One region of the Marinomonas dokdonensis genome, then DNA from elsewhere that is predicted to be linked to it. Evidence: predicted binding sites of a transcription regulator. Region 1 holds the regulator's gene; each other region holds the start of a gene.

Region 1 (3,126 bases):
GGCCGTCATAGAGGCCAAAACTTCTTTTACAACTGTCTCTGGTAGATGTTGGAGTAAATCGGCGAGGTCATCACTTTCAAAGTGTTCAGAGACAGCCACTAAGCGCTCTGTATCCATCTCTTTTAGGAATTGGACACCTATGTCTTCGCTTAGGTATTGAAGGACGTCACCTTCGTTTTCGGAATCGATAAGCTCCCATAGGAGTTTACGTTCTTTTGGTGGGGAGGATTCTAAAAGGCGAGCAACGTCCTGTGCGGGTAGGGCCCCGTTCAGAAGGTAACGTATTTGCATGGTGGCACCGGACTCAAGAGAGTCCGAAACCGTTTGCAGATGAGTTAACATGGATTGCTCAGACATGAGTCTACTCGTCTTCGTCAAAACGATTATTGATTAATTCAATAACGCTTTTTAAGGCTTCAGCTTCGTCTTCACCGTTGGTCTTAATCTTGATCTGAGTGCCCTTACTGGCCGCTAGCATCATCATGGCCATAATGCTTTTGCCGTCTACATTGCGGCCATCTTTTTCAATCGTGATGTCGCATGAAAATCTAGACGTTGTTTCAATAAGCTTGCCGGCGGCACGAGCATGCAAGCCTAACTTATTTATAATGGTAACTGTCTCTTCAAGCATGGCTGTTCCTTATAATAAAGAGTGGAACGTGTTGAACAATTCTTCGTCAGTCTTCGCCGCTCTAAGTTTGTCTAGGGTTTCTGAAGATTGCGCCATTTCGGCAATTTTCGCCAGCGTTGATAAATGCTGGTCACATTCATGTGGCGGTACAATTAAGGCAAAAATCAAATCCACAGGCTTTCTATCGATGGAGTCAAAATCAATCGCTTCGTTGAGGGACAAGACGACAACTGCCGTATGGTTAGCTGACTCAAGACGACAATGAGGAATGGCGATACCGTTACCAACCCCTGTACTGCCTAGTTTTTCACGCCCTAAAAGAGCATCGTAAACAGCGCTGTTTTCACAGTGTAAGCGGTCCGAAACAATGCTGGCTAGGTTCTCTAAAACTCTTTTTTTACTCACTATGTCTTGTTTGGCAAAACACAACTCAGTTTTTAGTAGTGATTTCAATGGCATGATAAAGGTCACATCCGTCTTAAATCAGTCGTTTTCGTTCATTGGAAGGAGGGATGTTCATCGCCTCTCGGTATTTGGCGACAGTCCTTCGCGCTACTTGAATGCCTTGGTCCGCTAGCGTTGTCGCCAGCTTATTGTCACTCAGTGGTTTCTTAGGTGGCTCTTCCGCCACCAATTTCTTGATCATGGCTCGGATGGCGGTTGAAGAGCACTCACCACCTGAGGCTGTATTTACATGGCTGGAGAAAAAGTATTTAAGCTCAAAAATACCTTTTGGCGTGTGCATGTATTTCTGCGTTGTCACACGGGAAATGGTTGATTCATGCATGCCGACTTCTTCTGCAACATCATGCAATACCATAGGTTTCATGGCTTCTTCGCCAAGCTCAAAAAAGTCAATTTGGCGGTTTACAATACAGCTGGCTACTTTTAACAAAGTTTCATTACGGCTTTGTAAACTTTTTATGAACCATTTTGCTTCTTGCAAAGAGGTCTTAATGTAGGTGGCATCTTCCGTGTTGACGGCTGTGCTCGCCATGGCTGAATAAGTTTCATTGATTTTGACGGGTGGCAGGGCGTCGTTATTGAGCTCCACTTGCCAAACATCATTCACCTTTTTCACCGAAACATCAGGAATAACATAATCGGTATCGCCATGATCAATAACAGAGCCAGGTCTTGGATTAAGCTGTTGAATTAAATCAATGACCTCTTTTAAAGCGGCTTCCTTGAGCTTGGTTTTACGGATTAACTGCGTAAAGTCGCGGTTGCCTAATAGAGGTAAGTAATTATCAATTAGATTGTGAGTATTTTTATAAAGAGGGTGATTCTGGAAAGCTTCCAGTTGTACTAATAAACAGTCTCTTAAATCAATTGAACACACACCAACCGGATCAAAGCGCTGAAGTCTGTGCTGCACGGCAATGACTTCATCAAACTCTAGGTCCTCAAGCTCTTGGCTTAGAGATTGCCAAATGTCGTCCGGTGTAATGCTCAGATAACCATCAGATTTAACACATTCAATAATGGCGTAAGCGATTTCAATGTCCCGGTCAGACATGTGGGTTAGATTAAGCTGCCAAATGAGATGGTCTTGAATGCTTTCATCAGGAGCATTGCGGCTTTCAAAATCTGTGTCGCCACCTTCGTAGCCACTCTGTTCGCCTATTGATGCCGAGTTCTGATAGGTGTCATCCCAATTACTATCAATAGACAGCTCTTCAGGAATGCTATCCGTCCATTCAGATTCAATGCGAGCTTCTTCAGCTTCGATAACAGGGTTTTCTGATTCGGTTTTTTTATCCGTTTTTTCTTCGCTGCTTGTTGTAGTTTGGACGATAGGGCTTTCATCGTCGTCAATTTCAAGCAGGGGATTGGATTCAAGAAATTCATGGATCTCTTGCTTCAAATCTAAAGTAGAGAGTTGCAACAGGCGTATGGCTTGTTGTAACTGAGGTGTCATGGTCAGTTGTTGACCGATTTTAAGCTGTAAAGACTGCTTCATAAAGCAACTCTTTCTAAATAGGTGAATTGGAACGAGTTATGCATACTACTCTCTTTGAACAATAATGATAAGGGGGTTATAGGCGGAAATCGTCGCCTAGATATACCTTTTTCACCTGTTCATTATTGATAACGGTTTCCGCGTCGCCAGAAGCAATGATATGACCATTGCCGACTATGTAGGCTTTATCACAGATGTCTAGGGTTTCTCGTACGTTATGGTCGGTGATTAAAACACCTATGCCACTGTCTTGCAGATGCTTGATGATGAGCTTGATGTCGCCCACCGAAATCGGGTCTACACCCGCGAAAGGTTCATCTAATAAAATGAACTTTGGATTCATTGCCAGAGCGCGAGCAATTTCTACGCGGCGTCTTTCGCCACCGGAAAGGGCCATGCCGAGGTTCTTGCGAATGTGAGTAACATGAAACTCTTCAAGCAAACTTTCAAGCTTTTCTGCTTGCTGAGCTTTGTTTAGCTCCTTGCGAGTCTCCAAAATAGCGGAAATATTGTCTTCTACAGACATTTTACG
Region 2 (3,126 bases), on a different contig from region 1:
CAAGCAAACGTCGAAAACATCAGTGCCGATACCATTATCGATGAAGAAGGGAATAGCTTCTATCTTATCCGTGTTAGAACTGATAAAAACTACTTAGGAACTCAAGAGGCGCCGTTGCCAATCATTCCAGGGATGCAAGCAAGCGTTGACGTTATCACGGGTAAGAAAACATTATTGGATTACTTGTTAAAGCCAATTTTGAAAGCAAAGCAGAACGCATTACGTGAGCGATAATTTACAAAAATAAAAATGTTGTGTCGATTTGTAACAAATGTTAACACTGAAGCAAAGTGCTCTAGGTAAACTGTTATTAAAAGCTTGATATAGGCGTATTGATTTTGAAAATTTTGTGTTGGAATACAAATGAAGCGGTATGGAATCATTGGAATCAAGTAACACGTTCTGATTTAACATTAGTACGTGCAAAAAACCTATCTGAAACCTACCAATTGTTAAAAAATGCAGCAGAAGATTTTGCATACTGTTTCATCTATCTGGAAGATGAGAATTTTTCGGAGCAGGTTGAGCAGGTGGTAACTTTACACAGCCAGTACCCTGAGAATAAGGTGATTGTTTTTCCTAATAAAGCCAGTCAAGCGGCAGCATTAAGATTATTGTCTGTGGGCATTAATGGTCAATGTCAGCCGTTCATTGGTCGTCAGCAGCTTGAGTTAGTTTTAAGCGTGGTTGACTCAGGGGAGATTTGGGGTGGCAAGGCGTTTATTGAAAATTTGATTAAACAAACGGCTGCTGTGCTTGAAACCGAAGTGCGTGATGTTGAGCTGGACGACCTTTCTGAGCGTGAAAATAAAGTTGCTCACTTGGTTGCTCAAGGTTTGTCGAATAAAGAAGTGGCTAATAATATGAATGTCACAGAACGGACAGTTAAAGCGCATTTAACGGCTATCTTTAAGAAAACTTCGGCCAAAGACAGATTATCTCTAGCCATGTTGGTGCAAAAGTCTCATAAGGTGCACTAATCTGGTGTTTGTTGGTTTTGTTCTTGCTCTGCTTCAGGGCAATTTTCTCCCTTAATGAATGGGTTATTTAGAAGAGATAGATAACCCATTGATATTATTGTCTTTATCTTTATTCCTCTGTTTTAAAAAATTGCTTGTTTGTGGCGCATTTGTTGCATTTCTCTTGATGATATTTTGCTTTAAGAGAATGTAGTATGTCTGTACAGGCAGAAAATGAATTGACCGTAATGCTGGTGGATAATGAACCCGCCAGAGCTGCGATAGTCGAACAGGCCATGCGCGATAACGGTTATCGTGTAATTAAGCGTCTGTCTTCGGCGCGAAACCTTACTCAAGCTGTTAATGAGTCCCAACCCGATATGGTGATCATTGACATCGAGTCCCCTGATCGCGACATGTTGGAAAATATGTCGCGCCTCACCAAAGACAACCCTCGTCCAATCGTAATGTTTGCTGAAGAAGATGACTCACGCCATGTTGAAGCCGCCATTCGAGCAGGGGTTAGTGCTTATGTGGTTGATGGTGTGCAAAGTGGCAGTGTGAAAGCCCTGTTGCAGGTTGCAATTGCTCGCTTTAGAGAATTCCAAGCGTTGAGATCTGAGCTTGAATCCGTAAAAAGCCAGTTAGAGGATCGCAAACTCATTGAGAAAGCTAAGGGGTTGATTATGAAACATCAAGGCTGTGACGAGCCTGCGGCCTACCAAGCCTTAAGAAAGCTGGCAATGGACCGCAGTCAACGAATGACGGATGTCGCTCGTAACATTATTTCGGTCATGGAGTTGATGGGAGGGGACAGTAAAAATGTTTAATGATGAAAAAGATCAGAATGCTGACTCTCAAGTCCGCATAGGTTTTATACCGCTAATTGATTGCGCGCCTTTTGTGATCGCCAAAGAAAAAGGTTTCTACGAGCAAGAAGGGCTGGATGTGGTGCTATCCAAAGAGGCTTCTTGGGCAAGTATTCGCGATAAAGTGGCGTTCAACTTGTTGGATGGTGCTCACATGCTGGCCTCACTGCCCATTGCAGCAAGCCTTGGAGCGGGTACGGTAAAATCCCCCATTCAGACCAGCTTTATCGTAAGTCATAATGGTAATGGCATAACCATAGGTAACCATCTATACGAAAGCTTGGCAGAAATCGCCGCTGATCCTAATGAAATTCGTAATGGGCAAGCTCTTAAGCAATATATAACTGCACGGGGTACAGACAAAGCCCCTCTTAGATTTGCCATGGTTTACCCTTACTCTTCTCATAATTATCAGTTACGTGATTGGCTGCACAGTGCGGGCATTGATTCGGATCGCGATGTACAGATCATTGTTTGTTCTCCAACACAGATGATCGACTACCTGAAGCAGGGTGAGATTGATGGTTATTGTGTTGGCGAGCCATGGAACAGTTTAGCGGTGGAGCAGGGCGTCGGTCATATGCTGGTAACGGGCTATGAAATTTGGGGCAGCACGCCAGAGAAAGTTTTTGGGGTGAACTCTAAATGGGTAGACAGCCACCCGCAACAGCACCTAGCTATGATACGGGCGTTGAACGCTGCTTGTGCTTGGGTCGATGATGGGGCGAACCAGACAGAGCTTCTAAATATCTTAAGTCGCTCCGAATACCTTAACTGTACCGTAGAGCAACTGGTTTACGGTTTTGATAGTGTTAAGCCAAAAGGTCAGTTTGACTGGCCGATGGAAGCCTACCAGCGTTTTTCGGGCAATGATATTAACCGACCTTTACCTAATTATGCTTTGTGGATTATGGGGCAGATGTATCGCTGGCAGCAACTAGGCAATATGTCCTCACTGAATGAATTTGTTAATCAAGTGTACCGTCAGGATTTGTATTTTGAAGCGTTAGGTTTGCCCATTCCTGAGCCTCAAGTCCCTCTTTTAAGCAAAGAGCAAGAGAATGAGTGGCTTGATCTGGTGGCAAAAGGTGAGGTGTCTTTGCATGAACAGGGAATTTTAAAAGGTTTTGTCTTTTAGGGTGCATAATCGTGCACAGGTCGCCATCTTATAGGGCGATTCCGTGCTCTGAAAAAGTACTTTGCATTTGTTTTTTGGATAAAGTCATTATAAAACATGAACTTATATTTTTTGGCACATATAATGCTTTTATTAATCTGTGAGAATAAACATTGAGTAA
Region 3 (3,126 bases), on a different contig from region 1:
AAGGCTGGCAGCGAATACCCATACAAAGATAGTGATTGCACCGGCGATTTGGCCAGAGAAAGAAGCACCATCGTTTGTTAGAGGAACTGCTAGAAGACCCCAAAGACCAACAACACCGTGAACAGAGATAGCGCCCACTGGATCATCGATTTTCAGTTTATCAAGAGTCAAGATAGAGATAACTACGATTAGACCACCTACAGCACCGATTAGTGTTGCACCTAGTGCAGTCGGAGTAGAAGGCTCAGCTGTGATAGCAACAAGACCAGCAAGTGCACCGTTCAACAGCATTGTTAAGTCAGCTTTACCAAACAAGATGCGTGCTAGGATAAGTGCTGCAATTGCACCACCTGCTGCCGCAGCGTTAGTGTTTAGGAAAACCATAGCAACAGAGTTCGCGTTAGCGATATCGCCAAGTTTCAATACAGAACCACCGTTAAAGCCGAACCAGCCCATCCAAAGGATGAATGTACCTAGTGTAGCAAGTGGTAGGTTAGCACCAGGAATCGCACGTACTTCACCGTTAGGACCGTATTTGCCTTTACGAGCGCCTAGTACAAGTACACCAGCAAGGGCTGCAGCAGCACCGGCCATGTGAACGATACCAGAACCTGCGAAGTCAGAGAAACCAAGGTCGCCTAGGTTGAACATACCGAATACATCCGCGCCACCCCAAGTCCAAGAACCTTCTAGTGGGTAGATAACACCAGTCATTACAACAGCGAATGCTAGGAAAGCCCAAAGCTTCATACGCTCAGCAACAGCACCAGATACGATAGACATAGCTGTCGCAACGAATACTACTTGGAAGAAGAAGTCAGAAGCGCCAGAGTAGATAGATCCGCCTTCGAAACCGTCTTCACGGCCAGCGAAATCACCTAGAGTAGAAGCAACGTCAACATCTTGAATACCTGTTAGGAACCAAGTGCCGCCGTACATAATTGAGTAACCACATACTAGGTACATGATGCAGGAAATCGCGAACAAAGCGACGTTTTTCGTTAGGATTTCAGTTGTGTTCTTAGAACGAACAAGACCTGCTTCTAGCATTGCGAAGCCGGCTGCCATCCACATAACCAGTGCGCCACATACTAGGAAGTAGAATGTGTCCATGGCATATTGTAAGTGAAAAATTTGATCTTGCATGTTTTGCCCCCCTAAAGGCTTGTAAGATTCGAGTCGTTATTAAACGGCTTCTACACCTGTTTCGCCGGTACGAATACGAACCGCCTGTTCAAGGTTAACGATAAAGATTTTACCGTCGCCAATTTTGCCTGTGTTTGCGGCACTAGTAATAGCCTCAACCACTTGATCGCTCATGTCGTCTGCAATGGCTAGTTCGATTTTTACTTTAGGTAAGAAATCCACAACGTATTCCGCACCGCGGTATAGTTCTGTGTGGCCTTTCTGACGTCCGAAACCTTTAACTTCCGTAACGGTAATACCTTGTACACCGATCTCAGAAAGTGCTTCTCGAACATCATCGAGTTTAAATGGCTTGATGATGGCTGTTATAAGTTTCATACCCACTGTCTCCTGTTAAAGTCAGTCTAGTTTTCGTTATGTCTTATGTATTGCAGGTAGAATCCTTTATTCAATATGCGTGCCATATCTTTGAACACTAGGCATTCTGCGTGTTTGCTGTGGGACGAATGAATAAATAGTGCGATTGTCTTTATTTAGTGCGGCATCTTGGGGTGAATGGCTAATATTGCGCACTCATTTGGAGCGATACTGTCAATTTTTTGTAATGTTAATATGTAAGTAATTGATTAATATTGGTATTTTTTATCCTTAATTGACTTTTTTATTGTGCTCTATGGTGGGTGAGTTAGTCTTTAGGGGCTTAAGTGAAATGTTTTTTTGCACATTTTTGATGCGATGGAAAATTCTTGTTCAGTCTTGAGGTCCTATTTAGTGCAGCGGAAAAACCACTGATAGAATATTCCCCGAGACAGCAAGGATTTAGGCTCTTATACTAGCGTGAGAAAAGGTTAGGCAGCTTCAATAAGCTGCCTTTTTAAAAGATAAAGTTGGGGAGCTATGCCAGATGATAGATCAATTTATTAAACAGCTCGGCACGGGGTTGGAGCAAGCGGCTGATACCTTGGGTAAATTGCCTAAAGAAGAGATACAAGCGCAATTGCATCAAGTGGCGCAAAACACCTTATCAAAAATGGATTTGGTTACCCGCGAAGAGTTTGAAGTGCAGGCAGCCATGTTGAAAAAGTACCGTGAGCGTCTAGTAGCGCTTGAAGCACGTTTGAGTGAATTGGATAAATAAATCCTGTTAGGCTGACTATACTAAGGTCTTTATCTCTCTGATCAAGGAGTGATCATGGGCTTAGCGATCTTATATAGTCGAGCAAGAGTGGGTGTTGTTGCCCCGCTTGTTACAGTAGAAACCCACATTTCAAATGGCCTTCCAGCACTAAACATAGTGGGGTTGCCTGAAGCTGCGGTACGAGAATCGAAAGATCGCGTGCGCAGCGCCATCATTAATAGTCATTTCGAATTTCCTACCCAGCGGGTCACGATAAACCTTGCCCCTGCAGACCTTCCCAAAGAAGGTGGCCGCTACGACCTTGCTATTGCGATCAGTATTTTAGCGGCCTCAGGTCAGCTGGGTGATATTAACCTAAGAGCCTTCGAGTTTATTGGTGAGCTGGCTTTATCTGGGGATATTCGTGGTGTGTCGGGGCTACTGCCTTCGGCCATTGCCAGCCATCAATCTAGACGACAATTAATTTTACCCAGTGGTAATCAAAGAGAAGCCGCACTGGTAGACAGTGATGCGCTTCACGCTTCCCACTTGACCCAAGTGACCGCCCATTTATTAAAACAAGCCAATCTGCCTATGTGCGAGTCTAGCAATGATGTCTTAGAGGGGGCGCTTCACAAAGACATGCAGGACGTGAAAGGCCAATATCAGGCTCGTCGAGCATTGGAAGTCGCGGCAGCGGGTGGTCACAACCTTTTGTTTGTTGGGCCTGCTGGAACAGGCAAGACAATGTTGGCTTCTCGATTGCCCAGTATTATGCCCAAAATGACGGAACAAGAAGCCTTGGCCGTTGCCTCAGTTCAATCGGTTGCTGGCCGTAAAATGGGCTTCGATTGGCATTGGTC
Region 4 (3,126 bases), on a different contig from region 1:
GTCCAGCAAACGGGCATTTACAATATTAACCAGTTATACAAAAGCCCTTATTACAAATCGGTTCACAGTGTTGCCAAAACAGCCCTCAAAAATGGCCCCCTATGGCGTTTGCAAATCCTCGCGAAAAAAGAAGAGTGCTTTTTATATCCTCATGATAAAGGGCAAAAGCATATTCAACTAAATGCGGGGATAGCGGGTTACTTTCGGGAGTTCTATCACCTCATTACCTATCTGGCACGTGCTGCATGGATCGATAAAATAAGCTCTTTTAAGCACAATCAGCAATTGGTGGGGGCTCAAGCAAATTTGCCCGAGTTTTTATTTGGGCAAGACCGTAAAGCACTAGGTTACGCAAAATCATTACTGCAAGAGCTGCAGCAAAACACATGTTTCTACTGTGGCAAAAAACTCAAGCACGATGCTGAAGTGGATCATTTCATTCCTTTTGCGAAATATGCCTTTGACCTAGGCCATAACTTTGTACTGGCTGATCGGGCTTGTAATAACAGCAAGCGAGATTACCTTGCCAGCTACCCACACAAATACAAATGGGAAGAGAGTAATCTAGGTCAGCACGCCAAGGTGATCTCTGAAGAGCTTTCTCGATATGTCGAATGTGATGTCGAAAAGTCACTTGCTGTTTCGGATTGGGCTTATCAAATTGCCAGCAGCAGTACTTCGAATTTGTGGTAACGGAAAGGCGAATTTCGGTTAGCCTAGTACCTACTTTTTTAGTATCCCAAACTATTCTTTCGCTCTAATCCCTAAATTTTTTTTGTCGCTAGTTACGCTTGTCGAGTTTAAATTATGTAATTTTCTTGTCGCAACTTGGTGCAAGAGGAACAGAAATGGTGCGAACAATTTATATTAAATATAATTTAAATTTATGATTTTTAGGTTTTGTTTTTGTTAATCGATTGAAATATATGGATTTTATTATTTTGGCACGAACTCTGCTAATATCTTGTTGTGTTCGTACCCTTGTCAAGTCGAACATCACAATCTAGTTTACCAATAGAAAGCTAGGGTTCCGATCAAATAGATTATTTGGTGTCTGGTCCGAGAGCTTTCGACCTTGAAGTTTGAGGTTACACGGCGGGATAAAAGCCCGGGAGACCGCATGGCGATTTTGCCAAGGGTACTCCATGTGTAATTAAACAAACTGAAAAGGTAGCTTCCATGAAAAAATTTCCTAGAAAAGTAACCGTTCTGCTGTTTTCTCTGCTTATGTCCTTCAATGCGTCAGCAAGGGATAGCTTCGATATTTGCTGGTCTATATATGTGGGCTGGATGCCTTGGGCGTATGCCGATCAAGAAGGCATCGTTAAAAGATGGGGCGATAAATACGAGATTGATATTAATGTTGTGCAAATTAACGATTACGTTGAATCCATTAACCAATATACCGCAGGCCAGTTTGATGCATGTACCATGACTAACATGGATGCACTGACGATTCCTGCCGCGGGTGGCGTGGATAGCACCGCACTTATTGTTGGTGACTTTTCTAACGGTAATGACGCCGTTATCTTAAAGGGCACAGACAAGCTGGCTGATATTGAAGGGCAAGACGTTAATCTCGTTGAACTTAGTGTCTCTCATTATTTGCTTGCCCGTGCTCTAAACAGCGTGGGTTTAAGTGAAGCCGATGTGAAAGTTATTAATACATCTGATGCAGACATGGTGTCTATCTATGGCACGGATGATGTTAGCTCAGTTGTCACATGGAACCCTCTAGTCAGTGAAATTCTGGCAATGCCGAATAGCCACAGTGTATTCGACTCTTCACAAATTCCAGGCGAAATCATCGACCTTCTCGTGGTCAATACTGACACTTTAAATGCTAACCCAAAATTGGGTAAAGCTCTTGTTGGTGCTTGGTATGAAATCATGGGCTTGATGGATGGTGATGACCAGGCTGGTATTGATGCACGCACGGCAATGGCAGAAGCGTCTGAAACTGACCTAGCAGGTTACGATGCTCAGCTGGCCAGCACTAATATGTTCTACACTCCAAAATCCGCGCTAGATCTTACTAATAGCCAAGACTTGTTAACCACTATGAAGAATGTTGCTGAGTTCTCGTTTGAGCATGGCTTATTAGGAGACGGTGCACCTGATGCAGGTGCGATCGGTATCGAAATGCCAGCCGGTGTTTACGGTAATACCAGCAATATTAAATTCCGCTTTGATCCAAGCTACATGCAAATGGCGGCTGACGGCACTCTATAACCTTATAGCTTAATCGTGGCCTTCTGACACGAAGGCCACTATCTGGAGTGTCATTATGAAAAAATTCATAAACTATAAGCCAAATAGAAGTAATACTATCTTGCTTGGCCTATTACCTTTCGCCTTATTGATCTTGGTTTACATGATAGGCTCTGATGCCCGTTTAGCGATTAACCCGAGTGATAAATTACTACCATCCTTTAGCCACATGGGTGAATCCATGATGCGCATGGCATTCGAGCCAAGCCGTCGAACAGGGGAATACTTATTTTGGCAAGACACTCTAAGCAGTTTGTCACGGTTAGCTTTTGGGGTCCTTATCGCTGGTAGTATCGGGCTATTAGTTGGTGTCTTGACTGGGTCCTTGCCCTTTATATCTGCTGCTTTTTCGCCTTTGCTAACCGTGATTTCATTGGTACCACCTTTGGCGCTATTACCTATCTTGTTTATCGTAGTGGGCCTAGGTGAAGTGTCAAAAATCGCCTTAATCGCCATCGGCATTGCGCCTTTCATTGCTCGTGACATTCAGCGCCGTACGCAAGAAATTCCCAGTGAGCAATTAGTAAAAGCACAAACCTTGGGAGCCAATACCAGCCAAATTCTTATTCGCGTTATCTTGCCGCAGATTATGCCAAAACTGATTGATGCGGTGCGCTTGTCGTTAGGCGCTGGCTGGTTGTTTTTGATCGCCGCTGAAGCGATCGCTTCAACGGATGGTCTGGGTTATCGAATCTTTCTGGTACGCCGTTATTTAGCCATGGACGTTATCTTGCCCTATGTGGCTTGGATTACTTGCCTCGCTTTTTTGGTGGATTACCTATTGGGTAAGTTAAATCAAAAGCTCTTTCCGTGGAGTCAGGAGGCAAAATCATGAGCATGATCCAAGCTAAGAAC

Evidence for each region. The regulator sigma-54, encoded in region 1, starts transcription at its own class of promoters, with help from an activator protein. The targets are predictions, from matches to a motif close to TGGCACNNNNNTTGCTNT.
Region 2: the regulator sigma-54 is predicted to act here: its motif matches at 1,122-1,139, upstream of ACUM5Y_RS06155 (ANTAR domain-containing response regulator).
Region 3: the regulator sigma-54 is predicted to act here: its motif matches at 1,592-1,609, upstream of glnK (P-II family nitrogen regulator).
Region 4: the regulator sigma-54 is predicted to act here: its motif matches at 943-960, upstream of ACUM5Y_RS07310 (putative urea ABC transporter substrate-binding protein).

Annotation. Positions count from the first base shown of each region.
Region 1 covers NZ_JBRAND010000004.1:52,153-55,278, forward strand. The annotation lists gene mgtE (magnesium transporter) at 1-357, opposite strand, end outside; gene ACUM5Y_RS10995 (HPr family phosphocarrier protein) at 362-631, opposite strand; gene ACUM5Y_RS11000 (PTS sugar transporter subunit IIA) at 641-1,090, opposite strand; gene ACUM5Y_RS11005 (RNA polymerase factor sigma-54) at 1,110-2,594, opposite strand; gene lptB (LPS export ABC transporter ATP-binding protein) at 2,671-3,126, opposite strand, start outside.
Region 2 covers NZ_JBRAND010000002.1:358,046-361,171, forward strand. The annotation lists gene ACUM5Y_RS06145 (HlyD family type I secretion periplasmic adaptor subunit) at 1-234, shown strand, start outside; gene ACUM5Y_RS06150 (response regulator transcription factor) at 339-980, shown strand; gene ACUM5Y_RS06155 (ANTAR domain-containing response regulator) at 1,175-1,789, shown strand; gene ACUM5Y_RS06160 (CmpA/NrtA family ABC transporter substrate-binding protein) at 1,782-2,966, shown strand.
Region 3 covers NZ_JBRAND010000003.1:502,001-505,126, forward strand. The annotation lists gene amtB (ammonium transporter AmtB) at 1-1,146, opposite strand, end outside; gene glnK (P-II family nitrogen regulator) at 1,186-1,524, opposite strand; gene ACUM5Y_RS10165 (accessory factor UbiK family protein) at 2,051-2,284, shown strand; gene ACUM5Y_RS10170 (YifB family Mg chelatase-like AAA ATPase) at 2,339-3,126, shown strand, end outside.
Region 4 covers NZ_JBRAND010000002.1:593,012-596,137, forward strand. The annotation lists gene ACUM5Y_RS07305 (HNH endonuclease) at 1-693, shown strand, start outside; guanidine-I (ykkC/yxkD leader) riboswitch at 1,012-1,117, shown strand; gene ACUM5Y_RS07310 (putative urea ABC transporter substrate-binding protein) at 1,180-2,232, shown strand; gene ACUM5Y_RS07315 (ABC transporter permease) at 2,288-3,106, shown strand; gene ACUM5Y_RS07320 (ABC transporter ATP-binding protein) at 3,103-3,126, shown strand, end outside.